Regions from separate parts of the Shewanella sp. 3_MG-2023 genome, predicted to be linked through region 1. Evidence: predicted binding sites of a transcription regulator. Region 1 holds the regulator's gene; the other holds the start of a gene.
The links. The regulator sigma-54, encoded in region 1, starts transcription at its own class of promoters, with help from an activator protein. The targets are predictions, from matches to a motif close to GTTGGCACGNNNNTNGNNT.
Positions count from the first base shown of each region.

Region 2: the regulator sigma-54 is predicted to act here: its motif matches at 4,480-4,498, upstream of flhA (flagellar biosynthesis protein FlhA).

Region 1 covers NZ_JAUOSH010000027.1:52,380-58,201, reverse strand. Annotated here, with positions in the region: gene Q4591_RS15245 (HPr family phosphocarrier protein) at 57-329, opposite strand; gene rapZ (RNase adapter RapZ) at 355-1,203, opposite strand; gene ptsN (PTS IIA-like nitrogen regulatory protein PtsN) at 1,200-1,643, opposite strand; gene hpf (ribosome hibernation promoting factor) at 1,646-1,933, opposite strand; gene Q4591_RS15225 (RNA polymerase factor sigma-54) at 1,957-3,441, opposite strand; gene lptB (LPS export ABC transporter ATP-binding protein) at 3,576-4,307, opposite strand; gene lptA (lipopolysaccharide transport periplasmic protein LptA) at 4,307-5,017, opposite strand; gene lptC (LPS export ABC transporter periplasmic protein LptC) at 5,004-5,564, opposite strand; gene kdsC (3-deoxy-manno-octulosonate-8-phosphatase KdsC) at 5,561-5,822, opposite strand, start outside.
Region 2 covers NZ_JAUOSH010000006.1:84,432-90,253, forward strand. Annotated here, with positions in the region: gene Q4591_RS05080 (RNA polymerase sigma factor FliA) at 1-39, opposite strand, end outside; gene Q4591_RS05085 (MinD/ParA family protein) at 32-913, opposite strand; gene flhF (flagellar biosynthesis protein FlhF) at 918-2,303, opposite strand; gene flhA (flagellar biosynthesis protein FlhA) at 2,334-4,433, opposite strand; gene flhB (flagellar biosynthesis protein FlhB) at 4,549-5,679, opposite strand; gene fliR (flagellar biosynthetic protein FliR) at 5,687-5,822, opposite strand, start outside.

The DNA of each region.
Region 1 (5,822 bases):
ATAATGGTAAAGGTGAGTCGCTGTGTTTCCTTGGAGATGTTACTGGGCGCAGGCGGTTAGCTTTCTTCGTCAAATTTATCGTTGATTAACTTGCATACGGCCTCAAGGGCTTTTTCTGCATCACGGCCTTGAGCTTCAACAGTAATGATTTTACCAATGCCACTTTCTAACATTAATAACCCCAATACACTGGCAGCACTGGCTTGTTTCTCACCTTGGATAAGGGTGATAGTTGCGTCAAACTCGGTAGCTAAAATTGCCAATTTAGTCGCCGCTCGCGCATGCAAGCCTAGCTTGTTACTGATGGTAATTTGCTTTGAATAGGCCACCGTTTTGGCTGGCGTTGTGGTTAGCTTATTCAATGCCAAGCTCTCTATGGCGGGCGCTGACTTTGTGCTTAGAGTTGTTGAAACGTTTAGCGAGCTGATCGGCAATATAAACCGAACGGTGCTGACCGCCAGTACAACCAATGGCAATGGTCAGGTAGCTGCGGTTATTACGCTCTAAATGTGGCATCCAAGTGTCAAAAAGGTTTTCAATTTGCCAGATAAACTTATTCACCAAAGGCTGTCGCTCTAAGAACTCTTGCACGGGCGCATCTAGGCCTGTGTAGGGCCTTAACTCAAGCTCCCAGTGCGGATTCGGTAAAAAGCGCACATCAAACATAAAGTCTGCTTCAGCCGGCATGCCATGCTTAAAGCCAAATGACTCAAAATGTACCACTAATTCTTTATCAACACTGCCTAGCAAGATTTGCCGAACATGATCGCTCAATTCGTAGATATTAGTTTGCGAGGTGTCGATATAGTGATCAACCATTTTGGCTATGGGTTCGAGTAACCGCCCCTCAAGCTTAATGGCTTCTTGTAACGAAATTTGATTCTTAGACAGTGGGTGTAATCGGCGGGTCTCACTAAAACGCTTCAGTAACACTTTATCGTTGGCGTTTAAAAAGAAACTGGTAATGCTGGTATCGTCAGACAGTAAAGCAATTTGCTCTTTGAGTACTTTGCCTTGCTCTTCGATATTACGCACATCGACGCTAATGGCGACAAGCTCGTTACTATCTTTAAGCTGTTCAAGCAGGCTGCCAATCAGTGGCAGTGGCAGGTTATCAACACAGTAATAACCTAAATCTTCAAGCACTCTCAGTGCGACTGATTTTCCTGAACCTGAACGTCCCGATACGATGACAAGTTTCATGCAGTAATAACCTGATAAAGTTCTGTAGCGTCATGACTCTTTCGAAGTCGTTTAAGTATCAATTTATCACTGAGTTTCTCTGCCATGCTAGATAATGTGCTTAGGTGTTGCTGGCACTGATCTGCAGGTACAAGAAGCGCAAATAAAATATCTACAGGTTGCTTGTCTATGGCATCAAAGGCGATTGGCTCTTCGCATTTGATTAAAATAGCAATGGGTTCTTCGATATTATCTAAGCGCCCATGTGGAATTGCTATGCCATTTCCTATACCTGTACTGCCCATTTTTTCACGCGCTATTAGACTTTCAAAAATAGCCTGTGAAGAAAGGGTTGGGTACTGGGCAGCCATTAAATTGCTGATTAATTCCAGTACCTTTTTCTTACTGCCCGGAGTGGCACAGGTAGTGCACGCCGGCTGCAGGATGGTACGAAGTTCCATCGTTAATGCTTAGTGAGTTTCTCTTTATGTTTAATTACCTGACGGTCTAGCTTATCTATCAGGGCGTCTATTGCCACATACATATCAGCGTTACGCGATACAGCAAACACTTCACCGCCTTTTAGGTGCAGTTTGGCTTCGGCAATCTGTTGTAGCTTTTGAACATCGAGCACAACGTGAACATTATTGATCTGTTCGAAGTGTCGTTCAAGCTTTGAAAATTTTGTTTGCACGTATTCCCGTAAAGATTGAGTTATTTCAATATGGTTTCCAGTCAGGTTAATTTGCATAGGTCATCCTCCAATAACAAAAGTTATAAGCTTTTGCGTTGGTTTGAGGGAGGGATGAGCATTGCCTCTCGATATTTGGCTATCGTACGTCGAGCAACGTTAATCCCTTGTTCAGCCAATAGTGTCGCCATTTTACTATCACTAAGAGGCTTTTTCGGGTTTTCTGCAGCTACGAGCTTTTTAATAAATGCGCGAATTGCTGTAGAAGAGCATTCTCCACCATCATCGGTACTTACATGGCTTGAGAAAAAATATTTAAGTTCAAAAAGTCCACGGGGGGTATGCATGTATTTTTGGGTCGTGACCCGTGAAATGGTCGACTCGTGCATTTCAACCGCTTCAGCAATATCATTGAGCACCATCGGCTTCATGGCTTCTTCACCGAACTCAAAGAAACCTTGCTGAAATTGTACGATACAGTTAGCCACTTTTAGTAAGGTTTCATTACGGCTATCGATGCTTTTGATAAACCATTTAGCTTCTTGTAAATGACCACGAATAAATTGGCTGTCAGCTTGGCTTGAACCGCCTTTGGCCATAGCTGCATATTGCTGATTAACGCCAATTTTAGGCATGTTATCGGGATTTAGCTCGACCACCCAGCGACCATTCTTTTTAAGTACAGTAACATCAGGAATGACGTACTCATCTTTAATGGGGGTAATTTGCAAGCCTGGACGTGGATTGAGCGTTTGAATAAATTCAATGGCTTCACGTAAATCATCTTCTTTAAGCTTGGTTTTACGCATCAGTAACCTAAAGTCACGACCGGCGATTAAATCAAGATGATCTTTAATCAGTAACTTAACATTATCTATGCAAGGAATTTCATTAGGGTATTGGCCTAATTGAATTAATAGACACTCACTTAAATCTCGCGCTGCAATGCCGACGGGATCGAAGTGTTGTACCCGTTTAAGTACAGCTTCAACTTCATCGAGTTCGATATCGTCAGTGCCTAAGGATTGCAAAATGTCTTCAACGCTCTGGGTGAGGTAACCGCGCTCATCAATGGCATCAATAATGGCGGTTGCAATCACTAAGTCATTTTCAGAAAAGGGAGTGAGGTTTTTTTGCCATTCAAGATGCTCATACAAGCCTTCACTGGTTTCGCCTTGAAACGGCATATCATTACCGCTCGATACTGCGCCAGAGCCAGAAGTCGGCGAGGCGGTATACACCTCATCCCATGTGGTATCCATAGGGAGTTCTTCAGGCATAGAATCTTTAGTGAGCGATTCAGTGGTATCAACCGTTGAGGTGTCTTTTTCTATGGTGACTTGGCTATTATCACTAAAATCGGTGTCAGTTTGCAGGGCGTTTTCTTTTACGGGCTCTTTGGCTTTAGTGAATTCGTCTTCAAGCTCTAATAGCGGGTTTGAATCAAGTGCTTGTTGAATTTCTTGCTGTAGCTCCAATGAGGAAAGTTGCAATAAGCGAATCGCTTGTTGCAACTGTGGGGTCATGGTTAAGTGTTGACCCATTTTGAGTTGGAGTGAGGCTTTCATGTACCGCTTGTCCCTAATTGAATTACATCATCGCGACGAACAGTGTGGGCGCTAGTTTATGATCCTAGAAAAATAGACTAGATTAAGGTTTGTTGTTGGCCGCGAATGCCATACTAAAAACTGAATAGTGCTAACTATAGCTTGAATTGTTCACCTAAGTATACCGACCTAACTTGCTGATTGACTAAGATCTCAGCAGGTGTTCCTTCAGCAATCAAGTTTCCGTGACTCACAATATATGCTCGCTCACACACATCAAGTGTTTCACGGACATTATGGTCGGTAATTAGCACCCCTAAACCACGGCTTTTAAGTTGTTGAATAATTTTCTTGATGTCGATTACTGAGATAGGATCTACCCCTGCAAAAGGTTCATCTAATAAAATAAACTTAGGATTTGCCGCTAATGCGCGTGCAATTTCAACTCGGCGACGCTCGCCTCCCGATAACGCCATACCTTGGCTATCACGGATATGAGTTATGTTAAATTCTTCTAATAAATGTTCCAGTTCTTCAATGCGCTGCTCATTTGATAAGCTTTTGCGAGTTTGAAGCACTGCCATTATATTATCGTGTACTGTGAGCTTACGAAAAATACTGGCTTCTTGAGGTAAGTAGCCAATGCCTTTTCGGGCGCGCAAATGCATTGGATCTGCGGTTAAATCATCTTCATCGATCAGAATGCGGCCCTTATCACTTTTGACTAGGCCTACGACCATATAAAAGGTGGTGGTTTTACCCGCGCCATTAGGGCCAAGTAAGCCAACAATTTGGCCGGTTTTTACCGTCAGGCTGACATCTTTTACTACCTGGCGACTTTTATAACTCTTAGCGAGATTTTCAGCGGTTAACGTAATTTGGGTCATTAGTCATTTTGCTCAGCTGCTGGGGCTGACAATGTCGCCTGCGCCTCAGCGTTAAGTGATTCAGTTACTTCGGGTGTTTCAGTTGAGTTCACAGCCTCTACAGCAGATAAATTGTTGTTTTCAATTATAGCTGGTGGCGTATCATCACCGGGTTTAGCGCTGTCTGGTAAATGTGGTTGCTCATCTTTTTTCTTTTCAGAATCAATCAAGTCTGGGTGACTTTCTGGTTGAAAAATAGTGATAACCCGATCTTCACCAGTACCGGTGCTTTCAGCAATTAACTGCTGCTTTTCAATGTTGTAGCTAATTAGGTTACCAGTAACCTGGCTGCCAGCTTGGTCCAATTTAGCATTACCCGTTAAGGTTAAAATGCTAGTGGCAAGCTCATATTTAATTTCATCGGCACTGGCAGTACCAATACGGCCATCATCTAACTCTTGGGAAAATGTCGCAGGGTTACCTGTGGCAACCATGGTTTTTTGGGTGCCGCTTTCGGTGCCAAATGCGCGTAATTCGTCGGCATTAATGTTAATCGACCCTTGAGTCACATTAACTGGGCCATAGAAGATGACCTGATTGTTTTTTATGTCAGCTTTTTGGCTCACAGCTGCGACTTTAAGCTCTTGCTGTAAATCGCCTTCTTTTGCATAGGCGCTGGCAATACTGACTACACTGAGTAGTGAGGCAATCAAAAGTTTACTTTGCTTCATACGTTCCTTCTACTTGACTTAAAAGTTCAAGTTCTTGAGCATTTAAATCAGCATACAGGCCTAAACCTTGTATATTAAAATCTGACCCAGTAACAAAAATTTGTCTATCTGAGGTCAAAATCATGGTGTTCATATCGAGTGCCAACATGGTGGTTGTCAAAGATTGTAATGGCTCGTCGATGTTTATTGCATCAATAATAACATTATTTTCTAAAACTACTTTGCCTGTTTCATTATTCAGCTTGCCTAAATCTGCGCTTAATTGCCATTCGGCTTCACCATTTTCAGGATAAATAAGGTAGACAGGCTCAGTAAACATGGTTTCATTACTTTGCTGAAAGTGCTCCATGTATTTCGCTGAGACTCGGCTTTGCACTAAACCTTGCTCATTAAATTCAGTGGTGCGTAAGTCATTGGCGATAAAATCAGGGCGAGCAGGGGCTGGCAATTTACTTGCCTCCATCTGACTACGTTTAACTTGTACTTGCCAATAAAGGACTAAGGCTGCGCCAAAAAATCCGATAATAGCGAAGGTCACTCGGCTCATATACTCATTCCGTGGGCATTTTCAAACTTATCTTGGCTAAGTAATAGCAAATCGGTGAGTTCACGTAATGCGCCATTTCCGCCGTTAATGGTGGTGGTCATATGGCAATGTTGTTTAACATAAGGATGGCCATCAGCCACACAAACTGCAAGGCCAACCTGTTTCATCACAGGTAAGTCAACCATGTCATCACCAATATAGGCGACTTCATCTGGGCTAACGCCATAGGTATCTAACAGGCTTTGGTAAGGCACTAGT
Region 2 (5,822 bases), on a different contig from region 1:
TTTATTATCAAACTGAGTATACGCGGCGGCTTTATTCACTCGGTGTATCCTCTTTTACTTCTTTGCGCTGAACAAGACGTTCAACAAAGAACTCTAGATGACCACCAGGCTGCTGTGGCACAGGCCAGCTCATGATTTTATTGGCTAAACCGTGGTAAGCAATGGCTGCTGGTGATTTTGGAAATGCTTCCACAACCAACTTCTGCTTACGTACTGATTTACGTAAATTTTCATCAAATGGCACTGTCGCAACAAGCTCTAAAGCCACATCTAAAAATCTATCGGTTACTTTACTTAACTTGGCGAATAACTCCATGCCTTCTCGCAAACTGCGCACCATATTTGCCACAATTTTGAAGCGGAACACACCGTGCTCACGACTTAATATTTTGATCAGGGCATAGGCATCGGTTATTGATGTCGGTTCATCACAAACTACAATCAATACATCTTGTGAGGCACGGGAAAAACTCAGCACCATATCAGAGATACCCGCTGCGGTATCAACGATTAAAATATCAAACTGGGTTTTCATATCGCTAAAGGCACGAATTAATCCAACATGTTGCGCTTGGGTCAATTCCACCATCGCTTGAGTGCCTGATGTGGCAGGTACAATACCAATGCCTTTCGGGCCTCGAACAATAATGTCGTCTAATTCTGCTTCGCCAGATAATACGTGAGATAAGTTTTTCTCAGCTCGAATACCTAACATCACATCAACGTTGGCAAGTCCTAAATCGGCATCGAGTACTAAAACCCGTTTGCCTTTCTCAGCAAGTGCTACCGCGGTATTAATCGACACACTGGTTTTACCCACGCCGCCTTTACCACCGCTGACTGCAATTACTTTTACTTTATCGTTATTTGGTTGATTCATCATACGTAAACCACTTGCTTGATCTCGGGTCATATCTTTACTCGAATGCATAGGCCATGTCATTTGACCACGCAGTGTCAGGTGACGTTTGAGGTTTTGTTTCGTTAAGTGCTGCTAACGCTTGTCTTGCTAATGAAAGCGTATCGGCAACCTGCATATCTTCTGGAACACGTTGCCCATCAGTAACATAACTTAGTGGCAACCCATTTTGGATTAATACACTTAATGCGCCAGCAATAGATACTGACTCATCTAATTTTGTCAGTATACACCCAGATAACGGGATTCTTTTAAAATGTTCTACGGCATCGAGTAACACTCTTCGTTGAGAGGTTGCCGACATCACCAAATAACTACGAATGGGTATTCTGGTGTTTGCCATCAAATCATCTAACTGCTGATAAAGGCGTAAATCTCGTTGCCCCATACCCGCAGTGTCAATCAATACTAACTTACGATTCTTAAACTGATAAAGAATTTGTTCTAATTCAGTTAAATCATGTGCTTGTTTAACTGGACAGCCCATTATTTTGCCATAAGTTGCCAATTGCTCAAAGGCTCCAATACGATAATGATCTGTGGTAATTAACGCAACTTGTTCTGGGCCATGATGAGCGGCAAATCTGGCAGCAATTTTAGCCAATGAAGTGGTTTTGCCGACACCAGTTGGACCGACAAATGCGACTACGCCACCAGTGCGCACAATATCGTCACCTTGGTTATCGAGCAGGTTGGCCAAACTTTGGGGTAAGGCTCTGACTAAATCGGCGGGAGAAAACTGCTGACTTAGGCTGGATAACTTGGCAGCGACAGCAGGCGAGAACTCTGCGGCAATTAATTTACTTTCAAGCATCGCGCCCACAGGATCGGTGCGTTTTTTCTGTTCTTTCATTAATGAAGAAACTTGATGAGTTAGCAAACCACGCAGTGACGCCATCTCTTCGCGCATTGCTTCCATTTCAGCTGAATGACCTTTATTTGGAGATCTAGACGGCTCAATGTGTTGCTGATGCTGTCTTGGTTCTTTAGCTGCAGGTTTGCTTGCTTCTAACTGTTTAGCCCAATCTGGTAATTCCGGCTCTTCATGTTGCTGGGAAATTTGTTGCTGCAGGCGGCTATGCTGCTTTTCTAATAACGCCTGTAATGAATCAGCTACTGGCGGTGGGCTGACTTTAGTGTGTGTTTTAATAGCAGGTTTATTAGCACCAATTGACACACGGTCTTCAGTCACATTCATAAAGGCTGCAACGGGCGATTTTACTGCAACATCAACTTTAGGCTCATCGTAGTCAACTGCTGCAACAATTTCGATGCCACCAGTTACTTTCTTATTCGACATGATCACCGCGTCAGAGCCCAAAGTCTCTTTGACTTGAGCTAATGCTGAGCGCATATCCTTGGCAAAAAATCGTTTAATTTTCACTACGTACCTCTTTCAAACTGAAAGTCATTGCTATTGCCCAACTGCAGATACTATGCGTATTTGCTTTTCATCGGGTATTTCTTGGTAAGAAATAACCCGTAAATTAGGAATGGTGTATTTCACAAACCGCGACAAAGTTGACCTAAGCATGCCTGATGTCAATAAAATGGCTGGTTGACCGACCATTTCTTGCTTCTGAGAAGCATCTAATAATGACTTCTGCATACGTTCTGCAAGGCCTGGCTCAATATTGGGCCCTTCACCGCCGGTTGCCTGCATAGACTTGTGCAACATCTGTTCCAACTCTGGCGCCAATGTTATGACAGGGATTTCCAATTCGGGCCCAGAGATCTCTTGCACTATCATTCGTTTCAAGGCAATACGTACTGCAGCGGTTAACACTTCAGTATCATTACTTTTGCTGCCGTATTCTAACAGTGTTTGCACGATTGTGCGCAAGTCTCGGATAGAAACTCCTTCATTAAGAAGGTTTTGCATCACTTTTACCACTGAACCTAGCGGCATAACGTCTGGTATAAAGCCATCCACTAACTTCGGCGAGTTTTTCGATAGCATATCCATTAACTGCTGCACTTCTTCATAGCCCAATAATTTAGCCGCATTATTGGTCAGTAACTGGCTTATATGAGTAGCAACAACAGTCGCGGTATCAACCACGGTATAACCTAATGTTTGCGCATGTTCACGTTGCGCTGGAGCTATCCAAACGGCTTCTAAACCAAAAGCTGGATCTTTGGTCTCTATGCCATCAAGCTTGCCGTAAACCTGACCTGGATTAATCGCTAACTCGCAATCATGTCTTACTTCTGCTTCGCCAACTACCACGCCCATTAAGGATATTTGATAGCAGTTGGGGGATAAATCTAAGTTGTCACGAATATGCACTGCCGGTACCAAAAAGCCCAATTCCTGCGATAATTTTTTACGTACCCCTTTAATTCGACTGAGTAACTCGCCGCCTTGACCTTTATCTACCAGCGGAATAAGTCGATAGCCCACTTCAAGGCCAATGGTGTCTACATGATGTACATCTTCCCAGCTTAGCTCTTTGGGCTCAGCCTCTTTGACATCGCTTGGGCCTTTAACTGCTTTTTCTAGCGCAAGGGTTTTATTGTCGTTATTGCGTTTATAAATAAAGTAAGCTGCGCCTGCGGTAATAAATGCAAACGTTAAAAACGCGAAATGTGGCATACCAGGTACAACACCCATAACAAAAAGCACGGCTGATGCAATGGCCATAGACTTAGGACTATGGAACATTTGGCTGATCATCATCCCGCCCATATCGCCAGACTCATTTTGGCGCGTCACCATCAAGGCGGCGGCGATAGATAAAAGCAATCCGGGTATTTGCGCCACCAAACCATCACCAATGGTCAGTAAGGTATAAATCTCCACCGCGCTTGAAAAATCCAAGCCGTGCTGCACCATGCCGATGACAAAACCGCCAAGGATATTAATCACCAGAATCATAATCCCAGCAATAGCATCCCCTTTCACAAATTTTGACGCACCGTCCATCGCGCCATAAAAGTCAGCTTCTTTCGTCACTTCAGCACGGCGAATACGTGCCTGATCTTGAGTTAATGTGCCGGCATTTAAATCGGCATCAATGGCCATCTGTTTACCCGGCATGGCGTCCAAGGTAAAACGCGCGCTCACTTCTGAAATACGCCCCGCACCTTTGGTTACTACGGCAAAGTTGATGATGATCAGGATTAAAAACACCACTAAACCCACAGCATAGTTACCGCCAATCACCACCGAACCAAAGGCTTCAATCACTTTACCCGCGGAGTCACCACCGTTATGCCCCTCAAGTAACACTATTCGTGTTGAGGCCACATTCAATGCTAAGCGTAATAAGGTGGCCACCAGTAAAACAGTCGGAAATGCGGCAAAATCTAGTGGGCGATCACTATAAATAGCGACAAGTAACACGATTAAAGCGAGGGAAATGTTAAAGGAGAATAGAATATCAAGCAGAAATGGCGGCATCGGCAATACCACCATACCTAATGCAGCCAGCACCAATAAAGGGGTACCAATACCTTTGAATGTGCTAAATCGTATTTGCTTTGCTTGACCTAGCGCTGTCTTTACATCCATTAACCGTAAACCCTTTCGTAATATTTTTGACGCTGACATCAGCGAAATGCAATTACTAAGCCAAGCTATTAGTTAATAGCAGCTGTTGCGGTTTGAGTGCCTAAAAACACCGCAGCTAATGTTTTAAATCATCCGGAATAGGTTGATTGAGCGGAATAGGTTTTGGACGTTTACCGCGACCCTTTTGGTATTGTTTTAACTGAAATACGTAAGCTAAGATTTGTGCAATGGCGGTAAATAGTCCTTCCGGTACCTGTTGGTCAATTTTAGTTGTATGATATATGGCTCTGGCTAGCGGCGGCGCTGATACAATTGGCACTTCGTGCTCTCGGGCTATTTCGCGAATTTTAAAGGCCACATCATCAACCCCTTTTGCCACTAAAAATGGCGCAGATGAACGACTGGCATCATATTTTACTGCTACAGCGTAATGCTCTGGGTTAACCACAATCACATCAGCATTGGGCACTTCAGACATCATGCGTTTATTGGCCATCTCATGCTGCAATTGCCTAATACGGCCTTTTACTTCAGGCTTACCTTCAGAGTCTTTATACTCGTCTTTAACTTCTTGTTTGGTCATTTTAAGCTGTTTATTGTGGTTCCATATTTGAAATGGCACATCAATCACCACAATCAATAGCATTGATGAACACAATAAAATAAACATCCATACCAATAGATCCAGCGCGTGGTAAATATTTCCCGGTAAATGACCCATAGATAAGGTCAAAATATCGTAAAAATAAAACGACAATAAAAAATACGCCGATATTGCCACCACCAAAAATTTAGCAATACCTTTAGTTAGTTCAACTAAGGCCTGGGTGCCAAACATTCTTTTAAAGCCTTTAGCAGGGTTCATTTTACTGCCCTTAGGCATAAAAGCTTTAACCGAAAAAGTAATACCGCCTAAGACAATATTGCCAAGGAAGGCAATAAAGGCGAGAAAAGCAATGAAACTGAATAATGGCCAAGCAAGCTCAGCGCCAATAACCCCCCAAACTAGGAACATAGAGTTGGTGTCATAGATCTGATCCCGCTCCATGGTGAGCATTTGCGTCATCACGCTGTGTAAGCTGCGCGCCAGATCTTGGCCAACAAACGCAAACCCCAAAGCAGATGCTAATAATACTGCTGCGGTTCCTAACTCTTTAGAGCGGGCGACCTGACCTTTTTCACGGGACTGTTCCAGTCGCTTGGCGGTGGGGTCCTCGGTGCGTTCTTGACCGGTATCTTCTGCCATCTTGTCCCTACTGGCTTATGGAACCGTCAATGTGACAGGTCAGTTGTAAAATATCACACATCAGCAGCTGGGCTTGCAGCCACACCTGATCAAAATGAGACATGATAGGGCCTAGGGTCAGCCAGAGAATAAATAAGCCACTG